Regions from separate parts of the Polaromonas sp. UC242_47 genome, predicted to be linked through region 2. Evidence: predicted binding sites of a transcription regulator. Region 2 holds the regulator's gene; each other region holds the start of a gene.
The links. Region 2 encodes LexA, which represses DNA repair genes until DNA is damaged. Its sites were predicted from a motif close to ACTGTATNNNNATACAGT; they were not measured.
Positions count from the first base shown of each region.

Region 1: ACHMXK_RS08705 (PA0069 family radical SAM protein) is a predicted target of LexA. The motif match lies at 2,665-2,682, and genes of this name have one in related genera.
Region 3: ACHMXK_RS16100 (DNA topoisomerase IV subunit B) is a predicted target of LexA. The motif match lies at 2,763-2,780, and genes of this name have one in related genera.

Region 1 covers NZ_JBIOAO010000001.1:1,764,769-1,771,045, forward strand. Annotated here, with positions in the region: gene ACHMXK_RS08690 (NAD(P)H-dependent flavin oxidoreductase) at 103-1,056, shown strand; gene ACHMXK_RS08695 (acyltransferase family protein) at 1,069-2,136, shown strand; gene ACHMXK_RS08700 (DOPA 4,5-dioxygenase family protein) at 2,233-2,580, opposite strand; gene ACHMXK_RS08705 (PA0069 family radical SAM protein) at 2,697-3,782, shown strand; gene ACHMXK_RS08710 (N-acetyltransferase) at 4,268-4,921, shown strand; gene ACHMXK_RS08715 (bifunctional 2-methylcitrate dehydratase/aconitate hydratase) at 4,970-6,277, opposite strand, start outside.
Region 2 covers NZ_JBIOAO010000001.1:2,243,819-2,250,095, forward strand. Annotated here, with positions in the region: gene ACHMXK_RS11005 (D-2-hydroxyacid dehydrogenase family protein) at 1-409, opposite strand, end outside; gene ACHMXK_RS11010 (hypothetical protein) at 565-960, opposite strand; gene lexA (transcriptional repressor LexA) at 1,129-1,821, opposite strand; gene ACHMXK_RS11020 (asparaginase) at 1,921-2,901, shown strand; gene adk (adenylate kinase) at 2,948-3,604, opposite strand; gene kdsB (3-deoxy-manno-octulosonate cytidylyltransferase) at 3,720-4,478, opposite strand; gene ACHMXK_RS11035 (Trm112 family protein) at 4,501-4,683, opposite strand; gene lpxK (tetraacyldisaccharide 4'-kinase) at 4,664-5,704, opposite strand; gene ACHMXK_RS11045 (ExbD/TolR family protein) at 5,707-6,135, opposite strand; gene ACHMXK_RS11050 (MotA/TolQ/ExbB proton channel family protein) at 6,132-6,277, opposite strand, start outside.
Region 3 covers NZ_JBIOAO010000001.1:3,330,778-3,337,054, forward strand. Annotated here, with positions in the region: gene ACHMXK_RS16095 (lytic transglycosylase domain-containing protein) at 1-711, opposite strand, end outside; gene ACHMXK_RS16100 (DNA topoisomerase IV subunit B) at 758-2,728, opposite strand; gene ACHMXK_RS16105 (MFS transporter) at 2,874-4,100, shown strand; gene ACHMXK_RS16110 (hypothetical protein) at 4,102-4,224, shown strand; gene fusA (elongation factor G) at 4,229-6,277, opposite strand, start outside.

The sequences.
Region 1 (6,277 bases), 480 kb from region 2:
GCTTGCTGAAATCGCTATTAAAAGAGTAGCTGTTTGCGTCCATAAGACGGGGGCTACAGCCTCTTTCTTCATAAATTCTTGCTTCTACACACGGAAAACACCATGTCCAGACTGCCTGCTCCGCTCGACAAACTCACGCTGCCCATCATCGCTTCGCCGCTTTTTATCATCAGCAACCCCAAGCTGGTGATTGAACAATGCAAGGCCGGTGTGGTGGGTTCCATGCCCGCGCTCAACGCCAGACCGGCGGCGCAACTCGAAGACTGGCTGGCCGAAATCACCGAGACCCTGGCTGCCTACAACCAAACCAATCCCGACAAACCTGCCGCGCCGTTTGCCATCAACCAGATCGTGCACAAGTCCAACGACAGGCTGGACCACGACATGGAAATGTGCGTCAAATACAAGGTGCCGATTTACATCACCTCGCTGGGTGCGCGCGAAGACATCAATGCCGCAGCGCACAGCTACGGCGGCGTGGTCTTGCACGACGTGATCAACAACAAGTTCGCGCGCAAGGCGATTGAAAAAGGCGCGGACGGCCTGGTGGCCGTGGCGGCCGGTGCCGGCGGCCATGCCGGCGTGAAAAGCCCGTTTGCGCTGATCCAGGAAATCCGCCAGTGGTTTGACGGCCCGATCGCCTTGTCCGGCGCAATCTCGACCGGCGGCGCCGTGCTGGCCGCGCAGGCCATGGGCGCCGACTTTGCCTACATCGGCTCGGCCTTTATCGCCACCGATGAAGCCCGCGCCGCGGATGCCTACAAACAGGCCATCGTGGACAGCAGCTCCGACGACATCGTCTACAGCAACCTGTTCACGGGTGTACACGGCAACTACCTGGCGCCGTCCATCATCGCCGCCGGCATGGACCCGGCCAATCTGCCCGAGAGTGATGCGAGCAAGATGAACTTCGGCGGCGACGCCAAAAAAGCCTGGAAAGACATCTGGGGCTGCGGCCAGGGCATAGGCGCGGTCAACAAGGTGCAAAGCACGGCCGACTATGTGGCTCAGCTCAAACGCGAGTACCAGCACGCACGCCAACGGGTGGGCGTCTAGGCCTCGCGCCGCATGGTTATTCCGGCCGCCGCCACGGCGCCGCCTGCGCAGCGCCTGCCCGGGATCGACGCGCTCAAGGCCTTGGCCTGCGTGTTGATCATCTGGCACCACCTGGCTTTTTACGGCCCGATGTCGGATGTGGTGCACCACGCCGCACCCGGCCTGATGGACTGGCTCTACACCTATGGCCGCATGGCGGTGCAGGTGTTTCTGGTGGTCGGCGGTTTTCTCGCGGCCTGTTCCCTGGCGCCAAAGGGTGTCGCGGTGTTCCAGCAACCCGGTCGCCTGATCCTGCGCCGTTACCGCCGGCTGGCGCTGCCCTTGATGGTGGCGGTGTTCATCACGGTCGCGGTCGCGGCCCTGGTGCGTCCCTGGTTGGCCGGTGATTCGGTGCCGGACGCGCCCACCTTCTGGCAATTGCTGAGCCACATCTTTTTGCTACAGGACGTTCTGGGTCAGGAGGCCTTGTCGGCCGGCATCTGGTATGTGGCGATTGATTTCCAGTTGTTTGTGATCAGCGTGGCCGTGTTGTCGCTGCTGCGTGATACGCGGCACCGCTGGCTGGTGCTGGCCCTGGCGGCGGTGTCCTTGTTGTATGTCAACCGGGTTGCCGGACTGGACGCGACGGGGCTGTACTTTTTTGGTTCTTACGCGCTGGGCATGTTGGCCTGGTGGGCCTCGCGCAGCACCCAGCCGGCGCGCTGGTTGCTGGCCATCGCCGTGTTGGGCGGGCTGGCGCTGGCGCTTGATTTCAGGGGCCGGATACTCGTGGCCGTGGTGGTGGCGCTGGGTTTGGTGGGGCTGCAGCGCGGCCTGTGGACCGCACGCTGGTTACAAGCGCCTGGGCTGCTGCAGCTTGGGCAAATTTCGTATTCGGTGTTCCTGATCCACTTCCCGGTGTGTCTGCTGGTGAATGCCTTTGTCAGCCATTTCTGGCCAACGCAGTTGCTGGCCAATACCCTGGGTTTGCTGGCCGCGTTTCTGCTGTCCCTGCTGGCCGGTGCAGCGCTGTACCGCGGTGTTGAGTCGCCGCATGCGCCTTTGCGCGCCTGGCGCAGAAACCGCCTGATGCCGCAGTAACGCCCGCTACAGGTGCTTCTTTGAGTGAAAGTGCCTCCAGCCAACAGCTGATGGGCGCAAGCAGCTATCAAATAAGTAGCGATTCAGGCTGTCCGCTCAGCGCCTGAACATATCCAGCTTCAGCACCGAGGCCTGGCCCAGCCAACTGGCATGGGTCGTGTGGTCGGCCAGATCGTCGCCCGTGAGGCCGTGCACAAACACATCGAGCCCGTTGCGGTGTTGCTCCAGCCAGGGGATCAGGCGCTCAAACTCCGCGCTGTCAAAGGCCAGCTGGCAACTCCAGTGCGGATGCGGGCCAACCTCGCGTTCATGCACGCGCCCTACAGTGACCTTGAAAATTGCGCCCGCCTGCTGGCACAAGGCACGTGCCTGTTCCACGGTATCCGGGCCGAAATAAACATGGGCGTGGTAGCGGTCGTAGATGTTTTGGGGGCGTTGGGTCATGCGAGGGCAGGGCTATGAAAAAGAAGCTTTGATTGTCAGGCCAGCATGGTTTTTCTGAAGTCGTCAGGGGTGTTGGATAAAATAACTGTATATTTATACAGTCAATGCTAACTGCCATGAGCGACGCGATCATTTCCCTCCACGCCATCAAGGGCCGAGGCACGGCCACACGCATCGCGCACCGCTTCGAGAAAGATACGCGGGCCGCCTACGACGACGGCTGGGGCACGCTTCAAGAAGCGGGCGAAGAGGAACGGCGTCTGGATACCGAAGTTTTGTTTGAAGACGCGCGCAGCGCCATCGTGCGCAACGATTCGCCCGACATCTTTTTTGACTACAGCCTCAACCCTTACCGGGGCTGTGAACACGGTTGCATTTATTGTTACGCGCGGCCCACCCACAGCTACCTGAATTTGTCGCCGGGCCTGGACTTTGAAACCAAAATCATTGCCAAGCGCAACATCGCCGAGGTCTTGCGCGCGGATCTGGCTAAACGCAGTTATGTGCCCAAGCTGCTCAACATCGGCTCGGCCACCGACTGTTACCAGCCGGCGGAGCGCGAGTTGCGGTTGACGCGCCGCGTGATTGAAGTTTTGCAGGAGGCGCGCCATCCGTTTTCGCTGGTCACCAAGTCCAGCGGCGTGGAGCGCGATCTCGACCTGATCGCACCCATGGCGGCCGACAAGCTGGCCGCGGTGTATATCACCATCACCACGCTGGACGGCGAACTGGCGCGCAAGCTGGAGCCGCGTGCCGCCGCGCCGCATCGACGGCTGCGCACCATAGCAACCCTGGCGGCGTTGGGCATACCTGTTGGTGTCAGCGTCGCGCCGCAGATCCCGTTTGTGAACGACGACATGGAGAAGGTGCTGGAGGCCGCCTGGCAAGCCGGCGCACGCACCGCGTTTTACACCGTGGTTCGCCTGCCTTGGGAGGTGGCACCCTTGTTCAAGCAATGGCTGGAGCTACATTACCCGCAGCGTGCGGCACGCATCATGGCGCGTATCCAGGAGATGCGCGGCGGCAAAGATTACGACAGCGACTTCGTCTCGCGCATGAAGGGCAGCGGCCTGTGGGCCGAGTTGATTGCCCAGCGTTTTTCCAAAACCTGTCAGCGCCTGGGTTTGAACCGCGCCCGTGTCGAGCTGGACCTGAGCCGGTTCAGACCGCCCAGCGCGTCGGGCCAGGCCAGTCTGTTCTGAGTTTTTGGGCGACTGCACCGCTCGCCAGACGCAATATCGCACTGCCAACGTGCGATATTGCGAGCTGGCTAAGATACCGGACTTTGTCCAACCCGCCTCGCCGCAGCCTGCCTGTGGCCGCAGGCAACACTTGTGGAGAAGTGGATTCATGCACGGCTTGCATTTCATGGCAAACCTGTGCCCGTGCCGGGCAGGGGCCTGGGTGCCCGCCTGCCTGCTCATGACTCTCCCGCGTGGCCGCAGCCGCCACGGCGCTGCCGTGCCACGCTATATCGACGGACCCCAGGCCGCACGCTAAGTCAGCGTCGACCTGAGTGTGGCAGGTCGACGCATCCAGCGCCCAGGGGCAGGTTCGCCTTACGCCTCACGCGCCATCAACACACCTTTCGCGCACCTTTTCGGCAGCACTAGTTTTGGCTGGCTGCCCAAGGTCTTGTTACGGCCGCCTGTGATTGGCCGCGGCCTTTGCACGTCTGGAGTTTTTCATGGTGCTTGCCATGCCCCCCTTGTTTCCCGGTCTGCCGCCCTGGCCGTCCTGGTCGGCCTTGTCGTCGTGGTTCAACCGCCCGATGGAGCTGCGCATAGACGTCAGCCACAAACCGGCCGAAGATGAATTCGAATCCCTCTACGATCGTATGTACACCCCGGGCGACCGTTTGCACGGCATCCCTGCGATGGAACTGCCCGGCCAACCCGAACTGATGATTCGTTTCCGCGAGGCCGATGGCGAGTTTTATGTGTACGTGGAAGATATCCGGCACAAGCGGCTGGCCGGTTACACGGTGTTCAACCGCCTGATCGAAGTGAATCGCCGCGCCGACCGCTATATACGGGCACCACACTCCCGCTACGACGAGGCCTACCAGCGGCGCGGCCTGGCCAGCAGCATTTACCAGTGGGGCCTGGGCGCGGGCTTGTGCCTGGTCTCGGGCGCACGCCAGTCGACGGGCGCGCATGCCTTGTGGCATGCGCTGGCCAGGCGCCATGAGCTGGGTTATGTGGACCTGCGCAACAAGACCCTGACTTATCTGGGCCGGGACGTGCCCGCGCGCACCCTGGACGATTTGCACACCCGCATGATCTTGCTGGGCGAGGCCTGGACGGTGGATCGTTTTGCCGCGGCGACCGGCATGCGCTGAGTTCCGCATAGAAGAACCTCAGCGCCCTAGTGCCAACCGCGCGGCGCTTCAGATCACATACAGGTCCACATAATCGTTGACCGCCATCGCATCCAGCAGCTGCGGGTCCAGGCTGACCGCGGCGATACGGTCTTGCTGCTTCTTGGGGAAACGCCGGGCCAGGTTGGTGCGGAACTTGGCTTCGAGCAGCGGCAGGCCATCGGCGCGGCGGCGCTTGTGGCCTATCGGGTACTCGACCACGATCTCGGGTAACACGGTGCCGTCCTTGAGTTCAACCGTCAGGGCGTTGGCGATGCTGCGTTTTTCCGGGTCGTGGTAGTCCCGTGTGAACTGCGGATCCTCGACACAGCTGATCTTGTCGCGCAGGGCATCGATGCGCGGGTCGGCGGCGACCTGGTCTTCGTAATCGGCGGCCGTGAGGCGGCCGTGGATCAGCGGCACCGCCACCATGTACTGGATGCAGTGGTCGCGGTCGGCCGGGTTGTTCAGCGGGCCTTTTTTGTCGATGATGCGCAGGCAGGCCTCGTGGGTGCGTATCGTCACGCGCCGGATGTCGTCGCTGGTCTTGTTCAATGCGGCGAGTTGTCCGCGCAGCGTCATCGCCGCTTCGACCGCCGTCTGGCTGTGGAACTCGGCCGGGTAGCTGATCTTGAACAACACATGTTCCATCACGTAGCTGCCGTAGGGGCGCTGGAACTTGAAGGGCTGGCCCTTGAACAACACGTCGTAAAAGCCCCAGGTCTTGGCGCTCAACACACTCGGGTAACCGATTTCGCCGGTGCGGGCGATCAGCGCCAGGCGCACCGCTCGGCTGGTGGCGTCGCCAGCGGCCCAGCTTTTGCGCGAGCCGGTGTTGGGTGCATGGCGGTAGGTGCGCAGCGCTTGTCCGTCCAGCCAGGCCAGCGACACCGCGTTGATGATCTCGTCGCGGCTCAGACCCAGCATGTGCGCGACCACCGCGGTGGAGGCGACCTTGACCAGCACCACATGGTCCAGGCCCACCTTGTTGAAGGAGTTTTCCAGCGCAATCACGCCCTGGATTTCGTGCGCCTTGATCATGGCGGTCAGCACGTCGCGCATGGTCAGTGGTTTTTTGCCGGCCGCGACGGCTTGGCGGCTCAGCCAGTCGGCGGTGGCCAGGATGCCACCCAGGTTGTCGCTGGGGTGGCCCCATTCGGCGGCGAGCCAGCAGTCGTTGAAGTCCAGCCAGCGGATCATGGTGCCGATGTTGAAGGCGGCCGCGACCGGGTCCAGCTGGAACTGCGTACCTGGCACCTTGGCGCCGTGGGGCACCACGGTGCCGGGCACCACCGGTCCGAGCAGCTTGGTGCAGGCCGGGTATTCAAGGGCTTCGAG
Region 2 (6,277 bases):
GGCCGGCCTGCTGCCAGGCGCCATGTTTGAGGTGTGACACATAGTGCGGAATGCGGCGCATGGCGGCCATGATCAGTGCCCAGGTCAGTTCGGCCGGCGCCGTGGGCGAACCGCCGCCTTCGGAGACCACGATGCCGCGTTCGGTGCAGGCGCCTACATCCACGTGGTTACCCAAACGCCCGGTTTGCGCAATCATCTTGAGCTTGGGCAATTTTTCGATCAGTTGGCGCGGCAAAGGGGTTCGCTCGCGGATCAGCACGATCACATCGGCGTCTTTGAGCCGTACGGAAAGTTGGCCTATGCCTTTGACAGTGTTGGTGTAGACCTTGGCCTGGTAAGCATCGAGTTTGGCGGCACAGGAGAGTTTGCGCACCGCGTCCTGGTAGTCGTCAAGGATCACAATATTCATGCCGATATTGTGCCTGCAAGTTCTGCCGCAACGAGGCGGCGCACCAGCAAGATGTACCTGAACGCAACCGGAAAAACCAGGAGGCCAGCGGCCTGCCGCAAGGGCGCGAGGCCTTGCGCTCCACGCGTTGCGGCAAAAGCTCTTTTGCTGCTTGCTCAGGCGGCTTGCGCGGCGGCTTCCCTCTGGGCCATGCGGTCCAGTTCGGCGCAGACATCGGCCATGCGACCCGAAATCACCATGCGCCCGGCGCAGGCCGGATGGATACCGGCCTCCAGTGCACGCACAATTTTCAGGCGCCGTGGGGACGTGGTTTTGGCTACGGTTTGACAAGGTTTTTGGCCTGTAGCCGATGAGGGGTGAGCGCCATTAGCTATGTTTTTAATAGCGGATGGCGTATGGCCCGAGGCGCAGCGCCGCAACGTGGGAACCGGGGCAAAGACGGGGGATGACGCTGCAGCAGGCGGTGTGGGTACCCAGAAGGCGGCCAGCGCCTGCAAAGGTGCGAACAAGGCCGACAGCCGCGATGAACGTGAAAAACTGGCGATTCCCATGAGAACTCCTAAAGTTAGAGGTTTACACAGGCAGGATTACAGGAACGAACAATCCGCAGCATCAGGGTGTTGGCCAATCGACTTGGCCAAACGCCCGCCACCTGTTGCGCGGAAATGAGGTGGACGCCCGGTGAAGTGGGGCCGTCCGGCATGACGCCTATGCGTGGACTAGACCAGCATGGTGTTTCGAATCAGGCCGACGGCCAGGCCTTCCAGCTCGAAGGGCTCGCCGGGCTCCACCACGATGGTTTTGAAGTCGGGGTTTTCGGGCAGCAACTCGATCAGGTTTTTGGTGCGGCGAAAGCGTTTGACGGTGACTTCATCACCCAGGCGGGCCACAACGATTTGTCCGTTTTTGGCTTCCTTGCTTTGCTGCACGGCCAGCAGGTCGCCGTCCATGATGCCGGCATCCCGCATGCTCATGCCGCGCACCTTGAGCAGGTAGTCGGGCTTGCTCTGGAACAGGCTGCTCTCGAAATGGTAAGTGCGGTCAACATGCTCCTGCGCGAGAATAGGGCTGCCAGCGGCAACCCGTCCCACCAGCGGCAGGACGAGTTGGGCCAGGCTTTGCAAGGGCAAGGGAAACTGTTTGCTGCGGGACTCATGGATGGAGCGCAAGGTGTCGCCACGCAGGCGTATGCCGCGCGAGGTGCCGCTGACCAGCTCGATCACGCCTTTGCGGGCCAATGCCTGCAGGTGTTCTTCGGCGGCGTTGGCGGATTTGAAGCCCAGCTCGTTGGCGATTTCTGCGCGTGTGGGGGGCGCACCGGTGCGGGCAATCGCGGTCTGGATCAGCTCCAGGATTTGCTGCTGGCGTGCGGTGAGTTTGGGCGTTTCCGAAAAATCTGCGAGGCTGCTCATGGCGATGACTCCTTGGGGTACACAGCGAATCAAACGGCGAGAATCGTTGAGGGCTGTTTGAATATCCAGTAGCTGTATTTTTATCCAGTTTTTAAAGGAATGCAAGTGTCTGATGTTGTGACGAATAAAAAGATGGTGATTCTGGGCACGGGTGGCACGATTGCCGGCACGGCAACAAGGGCCGGGGATCACACGGGTTATACCGCCGCGCAACTGGGCATTGCACAACTGGTCGCCGCCGTCCCGGCGCTGGCAGGCAGCCCTTTCGAGTTGCTGACCGAACAGGTGGCCCAGATTGACAGCAAGGACATGTCTTTTAGCGTGTGGCGCGATCTGGCCGGCCGTGTCAGCCACTGGCTGGCGCAGCCCGAGGTGTTGGGCATCGTCATCACACACGGCACCGACACGCTGGAGGAAACCGCCTATTTTCTGCAGGCTTTGCTCCATCCCGCCAAACCGGTGGTGCTGACCTGCGCCATGCGACCGGCCACGGCGCTGGTGCCGGACGGCCCGCAAAACCTGGTCGATGCCGTGGCGGTGGCGACGCACCCGGGCGCGCGCGGCGTGGTGGCGGTGTGTGCGGGTGTGATTCACAGCGCAATGGATGTGCAGAAGGTGCACCCGTACCGGCTGGACGCCTTTAGCTCTGGCGATGCCGGGCCGATCGGTTATGTCGAGGAAGGGCGCTTGCGTTTGATGCGAAATTGGCCTCTAGCCCCGGTGGATCATACGCAAGCAGCTATTGAAAGCATAGCGATGCTGCCAGATGAAGCGGCCTGGCCGCGGGTCGAGATCGTGATGAATTACGCCGGTGCCAGCGCCGCGGTGGTGCAGGCGCTGCTGGCCAGCGGGGTGCAAGGCCTGGTGGTGGCAGGCACTGGCAACGCCACCTTGCATCATGCGCTGGAAGCGGCTTTGCATGAGGCGCAGGCGGCGGGCATTCCGGTGGTGCGCGCCACGCGCTGTTCGGAGGGGCGGGTCTTGCCCACGCCGGACGCTGCCATCCCGGATTCACGGGGACTGAGTCCGGTCAAGGCCAGGGTGGCGCTGATCTTGTCATTGCTTGGCAAGCGCCCATGAAAAAAGGCCGTCCATCGACGGCCTTTTTGGTGGAGACAGCGCGGTCTCAGTCCGACAAGGCCTTGAAGGCCCGGGCCGTGATTTCATCGACACCGCCCATGCCGCTGATGGCGCGGTACTGGGGGGCCACGTCGGGCGCGGCCTTGGCCCAACTGGAGTAATACTCGACCAGCGGACGGGTTTGCGCGCTGTAGACCTCCAGCCGCTTGCGCACGGTTTCTTCCTTGTCGTCCTCGCGCTGGATCAGCGGCTCGCCGGTCACGTCGTCCTGGCCTTCGACCTTGGGCGGGTTGAACTTGACGTGGTAGGTCCTGCCCGAGGCGGGGTGCGAGCGGCGGCCGCTCATGCGTTCGATGATGGCTTCAAACGGCACATCAATCTCCAGCACGTAATCAAGCTTCACGCCGGCGGCCTTCATGGCATCGGCTTGCGGAATGGTGCGCGGAAAACCGTCGAACAAAAAGCCCTGATCGCAGTCGGGCTGGGCGATGCGTTCTTTCACCAGGTTGATGATCAAGTCGTCGCTGACCAGGCCGCCGGCATCCATGACTTTTTTGGCTTCCACGCCCAGCGGTGTGCCGGCCTTGACGGCGGCGCGCAACATGTCGCCGGTGGAAATCTGGGGAATGCCGTATTTCTGGCAGATGAAGGTGGCTTGTGTTCCTTTGCCCGCGCCTGGTGCGCCCAACAAAATCAGTCTCATGAATGTCCTCGGATTTTTATAAAGATGGCAATGAGCGGGTGGCCCGGAACCGGACGCCCGCTTTCAAATAAATGGCTTTGAGCTTGAGGATAGCATGCGCTTCCCCGCGCCTGGCTTACACAAACAGCGCACGCACGCGTGCCAGATCCTCGGGGGTGTCGACGCCGGCGCCGGGCGCTTGCGTGGCGATGTGCACCGCGATGCGGTGGCCATGCCAGAGGGCGCGCAGTTGTTCGAGTTGCTCCAGTTGCTCCAGCGGGGCTTGCGGCAGGGTGGGGAATTGCCGCAAAAAGCCGACGCGGTAACCGTAAATGCCCACGTGGCGCAGGGGCGGCGGCAAGCTGCTGCCGGAGTCCCACCAGGCCTGGCCGGCGAAATCGCGGGCTGCGGGAATTGGTGCGCGGCTGAAATAAAGCGCCGTCTGGCGCGCATCCAGCACCACTTTGACGATGTTCGGGTTCAGCAAATCTTCCCGGGTGTCTATGGCATGGGCGGCGGTGCTCATGGCGCAGTCGCTGCGTTGCGCCAGCAAGCCGGCCACGGCGTTGATCAGCGCCGGGTCTATCAGGGGTTCATCGCCCTGGACATTGACCACCTGCTCCTCGTCACCCAGGCCCAGCAGGTCGCAGGCCTCCGCCAGCCGGTCGCTGCCGCTGGGGTGGTCGGGCCGGGTCAACACGGCCGCGACGTCAAAAGCTTGGCAGGCCGCCACGATGGACGGGCTGTCGGCAGCCACCACGACGCGGGCGGCGCCGCTTTGCAAAGCGCGCTGGGCCACACGCACCACCATGGGCACACCGGCAATGTCGGCCAGCGGTTTGTCGGGCAGGCGGGTGGAGGCGAGGCGGGCGGGGATGAGGACGGTGAAACTCATGCCTTGATCGAAAGGTGCAACATCACAGGCCGAGTTCCTCGTCGGTGAGGGTGCGTGCCTCGTTTTCCAGCATCACGGGCAAGCCGTCGCGAATCGGGTAAGCCAGCCGCGCGCTGCGGGAGATCAGTTCCTGTTTTTCGCGGTCATACACGAGCGGGCCTTTGGTCACGGGGCAGACCAGCAGTTCAAGCAGTTTGGTGTCCATGGGGGAATGGTAATGGAGAAAGCAGGGGATGCAGCAAGCGGTCGAAGGCGGTGAAAAAGGCCGGCTCCGGGGAGAATTCCAGCGGCACGGCCAGCACGTCGTTTTGCCGGGGAAACAGCTTGACCGCATCTTTTTCGGTGCAAATCAGGGTGTAGCCCTTATCCGGCGGGCGCGGATAGCTATCAAAATTATAGTGATCGGGGAGCGCCCGGGTTTCCGCCAGTGGCAGGCCGCGGGCGCGCAGCATCTCAAAAAAGGCTTCGGGTTTGGCTATGCCGGCCAGCGCGATCAAGGGTTGGCCGGTCAGTTCGCTCAGCGGCACGCGGCTGCCATCGGCGCGCAGCGCGTGGTCGGCCAAGCGGCGTGTCGATCCAAACCCATCGAAGGCGGCGCGGGCCCCGGTGTGCAACACCAGATCGACGCCGCGCCCGCCCGCGCGCGCGCTACGGTGCAAGCGTGCCGGCCAGGGCTCACGCAGCGGGCCGGCCGGCAGCAGCCAGCCATTGCCGGCGCCACGTTCGTCAAACACCGCAATCTCGATGTCGCGCTGCAAGGCGTAATGTTGCAGGCCGTCGTCACAAACCACGACCTGGGTGGCCGGGTGCGCCGCGAGCAGGGCGCGCACCGCATCGATACGCCGCGCCGCGACAAAAACCGGTGCACCTGTCGCCCGCCGGATCAGGGCGGGTTCGTCGCCGGAGGTTTCGGGTGGGGTGGACGTCAAAACTTCCAGGCAGGCTTGCCCACTGCGACCGTAGCCGCGCGAGACCACGCCGGCTTGCCAGCCGCCGGCCTGCAGGTGTTGCACCAGGGCAATCACCGCCGGTGTTTTACCGGCGCCGCCGGTCACGACGTTGCCCACCACGACCACGGGCACGGAGACATGTTCGGATTTGAAGACGCCGGCCTGGTACAAAGCCCGGCGCAGCCGCACCAGCAGGCCAAACAACTGGGCCAGCGGCCAGAGCAGGCAGGCGAGGGCGCCGCGGCGCAGCCAGGCCTGCAGCAACAGCCGCTTCACGTCTATTTGGCGCCGGCCTGGGCCGCGCTCTGGGTGGCAAAGGTGATCTGGCTCAGGCCGCTGCGCCTGGCCGCTTCCATCACGGTGATCACCGACTGGTGTGTGGCGCTGGCATCGGCGCTGATGACCACCACGCTGTCCTTGCCGGCCTTGGCGGCGGCCACCAGCGCGGCGCTGAGCGCCTCGATGCTGCGCCCGTTGACCGGGATTTTGCTGACCATGTAACGACCATCACTGCTGACGGCCACGATCACTTCCTTGGGGTAGTCGCGCTGCTGCTCGGCATCGGCCACCGGCAGCTTGATCTGCAGTTCGGTGAACTTGCTGTAGGTGGTCGACAACATCAGGAAAATCAGCACAACCAGCAACACGTCGATGAAGGGGATCAGGTTGATCTCGGGTTCATCCCGTGAAGGTCCGCGGAATTTCATGATTTGCGCAGCGTATTGAGGTGGCGCACAAAACGTTCGGCCGCAATTTCCATAGTCAGCAGGTAACCATCCACCCGCGCCCGGAAGTAGCGCCAGAAAATCAGCGAAGGAATCGCCACGATCAGGCCAAAGGCCGTGTTGT
Region 3 (6,277 bases), 1.1 Mb from region 2:
CAGGGGCGGCGGCTGGAGGTGGCCGTAAAGCTGCATCACGGTTTTGACGTAATTCTGGGTTTCGGCGTAATTGGGGATTTTGTTGCCGGCCCGCTGCACCGCGCCTTCACCGGCGTTGTAGGCCGCGATCGCCAGCTCCAGCTGGCCGGGAAACAAATCGATCAGGTCGCGCAGATAACGTGCACCGGCGCGAATATTGGTTTTCGGGTCGGTCAGTTTTTTCTCTATGGTCGCGTTTTTTTCGGCCCGCACACCATAACGCTGGGCCGTGGGCGGCATCAGCTGCATCAGGCCGACCGCGCCTTTGGGCGATACGGCATAGGTGTTGAAGCCGGACTCGGTGGCGATCAGCGCCTGCAACAAGGCGTAGTCGATGTTGTGTGTGACCGAGGCTTCGCGCAGCAAATGCCGGACCGCCTTGTAATTGGGCGACACATCGAAAAAAGCCAGCAGCTTGGGCGGTGCGCCCGGCATGCCTTTGCCCGGTGCGCCAGCGCCCCGGTTGGTGTCAAAACTTTCGCCGCCACGGAAAAACAGCTGGTAACGCTCATCCAGCCGCTCGGCTGAAAAATGCGCCACGCCGGCCTGATCCACATAACCCCAGACATCGGCCCGGGCCGGTGCGCCAGTCAGCAGCAAGGCGGCAGCGGCTATCAAAAACGATAGCTGCTTGCGCCCGTCCCATAAGGGCTGGAGCCACTTTTGACGCATAAACCTGGTCATGCGGCGCGATATCCGGGCTGAAACATGGTGTTTTTCAGATATCGATCTCCACAGCATCGCCGTGAAGTTCCATGAGCTCGCGGCGTGCCGCGGCTTCGCCCTTGCCCATCAGTTTGGTGACCAGGCTTTCGGTCTGTGCAAAGTCCATATTGCCCAGTTGCACCGGCAGCAGACGCCGGGTGTCGGGGTTCAAGGTGGTTTCCCAGAGTTGCTCCGCGTTCATCTCACCCAGGCCTTTGAAGCGGCTGATGGCCCAGGCGCCTTCACGCACGCCTTCCTTGCGCAGCTTGTCCAGAATGGCGTTCAACTCGCCTTCGTCCAGCGCATAAGCCTTGGACGCCGGCTTCTTGCCGCGCGCCGGCGCATCCACCCGGTACAAGGGCGGCCGAGCCACAAACACATGGCCGGTTTCTATCAGTTTGGGGAAATGCCGGAAAAACAGGGTCAGCAGCAAGACCTGGATGTGTGAGCCGTCCACGTCGGCATCGCTGAGGATGCAAATCTTGCCGTAACGCAGGCCGGAGAGGTCCGGGGAGTCGTTGGGGCCGTGCGGGTCGACACCGATGGCCACCGAAATGTCATGGATCTCGTTGTTGGCAAACAGCCGGTCGCGCTCGACCTCCCAGGTGTTGAGCACCTTGCCGCGCAGCGGCAGAATGGCCTGGCTTTCCTTGTCGCGGCCCATCTTGGCGCTGCCGCCGGCGGAGTCGCCCTCGACCAAGAACATCTCGTTGTGCGCCAGGTCCTTGCTTTCGCAGTCGGTGAGTTTGCCCGGCAACACAGCCACGCCCGAACCTTTGCGTTTTTCAACTTTCTGGCCGGCCTTTTGCCGCGTCTGGGCGGCCTTGATGGCCAGTTCGGCCAGCTTTTTGCCGTAGTCGACATGGTGGTTGAGCCAGACTTCCAGCGTGGGCCGCACAAAGCTGGAGACCAGGCGCACCGCATCACGCGAGTTCAGGCGTTCCTTGATCTGGCCCTGGAACTGCGGGTCCAGCACCTTGGCCGAAAGCACATAACTGGCACGCGCAAACACGTCCTCGGGCAGCAGCTTGACACCTTTGGGCAGCAGCGAATGCAGCTCGATGAAACTCTTAACGGCCTGAAACACGCCGTCGCGCAGGCCGCTTTCATGCGTGCCACCGGCGCTGGTCGGAATCAGGTTGACATAACTTTCACGCACCGGCTGGCCGTCTTCGGTGAAGGCCAAACACCACTGCGCACCCTCGCCTTCGGCAAAACTGTCGTGCGCGGCGTCGGCAAAACCTTCGCCCTCGAACAGCGGGATCACCGGATCGGCGCTCAGGGTCTGCATCAGGTAGTCGCGCAGGCCGCCCTTGTAAATCCAGGTCTGCACTTCCTTGGTTTTTTCCACCACCAGCGTCACGGTGACGCCGGGCATCAGCACGGCCTTGCTGCGCAGCAGATGGGTGAGTTCGGCCATGGGCAGGGCCGAACTTTCAAAATATTTGGCGTCCGGCCAGGCCCGCACCGTGGTGCCCGACTTGCGGTCACCTTCGCCGGCCTTGCGCAGTTGCAAAGCCTCGGTCACATCGCCGCCCGAAAACACCAGGGAGGCGACCATGCCGTCGCGGTAGGAGGTGGCTTCCAGGCGCTTGGACAAGGCATTGGTCACGCTGACACCGACACCGTGCAGGCCGCCGGAAAAGCTGTAGGCGCCGCCCTTGCCCTTGTCGAACTTGCCGCCGGCATGTAACTGGGTGAACACCAGCTCGATCACTGGGGCGTTTTCCTCCGGATGCAGGCCGTAGGGAATGCCGCGGCCATCGTCTTCGATGCTGACCGAGCCGTCGCTGTGCAAGGTGACCTTGATCTTCTTGCCGTGACCGGCCAGCGCCTCGTCGGCCGAGTTGTCCAGCACTTCCTGGATGATGTGCAGCGGGTTGTCGGTGCGGGTGTACATGCCCGGGCGCTGCTTGACAGGCTCCAGGCCTTTGAGCACGCGGATCGAGCCTTCGGAATATTCGTTGGGTAGTTTGGTCGCCATGGGAGGGTGGATTGTAGACCTGGATGATTCTAAAGCTGGATAAATATACAGCCTTTCGAGCTGCGCCGGCATTCATGCCTGGCACGCATCAATGCGCTGAACATTTTGAAAAGCAGAAACACGCGTGTTTGGGTACATTCACCGCATGCATTCTTCGAGTCGAAACCTATCCATGCTGCAGGTGTTGATCTGCGGCGCCGCCATTGTCACCCTGTCCATGGGCATACGCCACGGCTTCGGCCTGTGGCTGCTGCCCATCACCCAAGAGCAGGGCTGGACACGCCAGACCTTTGCGCTGGCGCTTGCCGTGCAAAACCTGTCCTGGGGCGTGTTCGGCATTTTTGCCGGCATGCTGGCCGACCGTTTTGGCGCGGCCCGCGTGATCATGGGCGGTGCCGTTTTGTATGCGCTGGGATTGGTGGGCATGGCGCTGTCCACCAGCGGGCTGCTGTTCACGCTGACCACGGGCATCCTGATTGGTGCGGCCCAGGCGGGCACCACCTATGCCGTGATTTACGGCGTGATTGGCCGCAACATCCCGGCCGAAAAACGTTCCTGGGCCATGGGCGTGGCGGCGGCGGCCGGCTCCTTCGGGCAGTTCCTGATGGTGCCGGTGGAAGGTTTTCTGATCAGCGGCCTGGGCTGGAAAGAAGCGCTGCTGGTGCTCAGCGGCGCGGTTTTGCTGATCATGCCGCTGGCCTTGGGCCTGCGCGAGACCCGTTTCGGTGCCGGCCAGGCGTCCGCGCGTGAACAAACCATTCTGCAAGCCTTGAAGGAGGCCTTCAAGTACCCGAGCTTCCAGTTGCTGATGGCCGGTTATTTTGTGTGTGGTTTCCAGGTCGTGTTTATCGGTGTGCACATGCCCAGCTACTTGCGCGACAAAGGGCTGTCGCCGCAAGTGGCGAGTTACGCGCTGGCCCTGATCGGCCTGTTCAATGTGTTTGGCACCTACGCGGCCGGCACCCTGGGCCAACGGCTGGCCAAACGAAAAATCCTGGCCTTTATTTATTTCGCCCGGGCCGTGGTGATTGCGGTGTTCCTGGCGGCACCGCTGAGCCCGACCAGCGTCTATATTTTTGCCAGCCTGATGGGGCTGTTGTGGCTGTCCACGATTCCACCGACCAACGCGGTGGTGGCGCAGATTTTCGGCATCCAACATTTGTCCATGCTCAGCGGTTTTGTGTTTTTCAGCCACCAGATCGGCTCCTTCCTGGGCGTCTGGCTGGGCGGCTACCTGTACGACCGTACCGGCAGTTACGACATCGTCTGGTACATCGCCATCGGCCTGGGCGTGTTTGCGGCGCTGGTCAACCTGCCGGTGCGTGAAACCGCGATCCAGCGACCCCGGACTGGCCAATTGCAAGGTGCCTGAAATGATGGCCCGCAAAATCGCGCTGTACACGCTGGCCTTGGCGGCCGTGCTGGGCGTGTTTGCGCTCTACACCCGGCCCGACTTCCTGCTGACCCTGGCCGACCAGATATGGGCTTGTTTCTAACAGCTCAATCCTCGTCACGCACCTTGAACTGACCGGCCAGTTGCTGCTGCACCGGTGGCGGCACGGCCTCGTAGTGGCTGAAGGCCAAGGTGTAACGGCCCTGCCCGCCAGTCAGCGCATTGAGCCGTGACTGGTAGCTGCTCAACTCCGACAGCGGCACCTGGCCCAACACCGCCAAAATCCCCAGTTGCAGCCCGCGTGTGCCGCTGACCTGGCCGCGGCGCGCCGACAGGTCGCCGGTGATGTCGCCCATATTGGCCTCGGGCGCGGTGATCTCGACATTGACGATGGGCTCCAGCACGATGGGCACGGCGGCACGCACGGCTTCGATCACCGCCTTGCGTCCGGCCGTCGCAAACGCGATGTCCTTGCTGTCCACGCTGTGGTACTTGCCGTCATAGACCACCACCCGCACATCCCGCACCGGAAAACCCGCAATCACGCCGCTTTCCAGCGCCTGGCGCACACCTTTCTCCACCGCCGGCAGGTACTGGCCGGGAATGGTGCCGCCCTTGACCTGATCGACAAACTCGATGCCGGCGCCGCGGGCCAAAGGTTCGATGCGCAAAAAAACCTCGCCAAACTGGCCGGCGCCGCCACTTTGTTTTTTGTGGCGGTGGTGGCCGGCCGCCGCCACGGTGATGGTTTCGCGGTAGGCAATACGCGGCGGCCGGGTGTTGACCTCACATTTGTAGACCTCGCTCAGGCGCTCCAGCAGCGCCCGCAGGTGCAACTCGCCCAGCCCGTAGACCACGGTTTCGTTGGTCGTCGTCACATGTTCCAGCCGCAGGCAGGGGTCTTCGTCCACCAGCCTTTGCACCAGATCCCACATGCGTTGTTCGTCACCGCGGCGTTTGGGCTCTATCGCCAGCCCGTGCACAGGCACGGGGAAGTCCAACGGTTTGAGGTGGATGTGTTCGTCCTCCGCCGCATCGTGCAAGACCGCGTCGAAATGAATCTCATCAACCTTGGCCACGGCACACAACTCGCCCGGCCCGGCGCTGGCGATTTCGGTGTGGTCCTTGCCCTGCAGCCGGAACAGGTGGCCGACCTTGAAGGGCCGCCTGCCATCACCGATATACAGCAGACTGTCGCGGGTGACCGTGCCCTGGTGCACCCGGAAAATGCCCATCTTGCCGACATAAGGGTCGACCGTGACCTTGAACACATGCGCCAGCACATGGCGCGCCGGATCCGGCTCGGCCCGCACCGGCGTAGCGGCGGCGCCTTCGCCGCGCAAAAATCGCGGTGGGTTGCCCTCGGCCGGATTGGGCAGCAGCCTGACCATCACATCCAGCAACTCGGCCACGCCGGCGCCGTTGCGTGCCGAGACAAAACAGACCGGTATCAGGTGGCCTTCGCGCAGCGCCTGCTCCAGCGGCGCATGTAATTCGCTCGGGTCCACATCGCCGTCGTTCAGGTAACGCTCGACCAGGGCCGGATCCACCTCGACCACCTGCTCGACCAGCGCACGGTGCGCCAGCGCCACGCTGGAAAAATCGGCCTCGCCGGCCGGGTTGAAAAAGCAGTCCACCACCCGTGTGCCACCGGCCGCGGGCAGGTTCAGCGGCAGACACTCCTTGCCAAAAGCTGTCTGGATGGCCGCGAGCAAACCCGGCAAATCAATCCCCAGCGCGTCTATCTTGTTGATGATGACCATGCGGCACAACTCACGCTGCGCCGCCCAGTCCATCATGCGGCCACTCATCAGTTCCAGGCCGCTGGAGGCGCTGACCACCAGGGCCGCGGTCTCCACCGCCTCCAGCGCGGGCAAGGACTGGCCCAGAAAATCCGGCGCGCCCGGGGTGTCGATCAGGTGAATCAGGGTGTCTTCATGCTGCAGGTGCACCAGCGCCGCGTTCAGCGAGTGTTGCGCCCGTCGCTCCAGCGGGTCAAAGTCGCTGACCGTGGTGCCGCGCTCCAGGCTGCCAGTCGCACCGATCGCACCGGCCTTGTGCAACAAGGCCTCGACCAGGCTGGTCTTGCCGCTGGCGGCGGCACCGACAAAGGCCAGCGTGCGCAAGGCAGTGACGGCCGGAGAAATCGAGGAAGG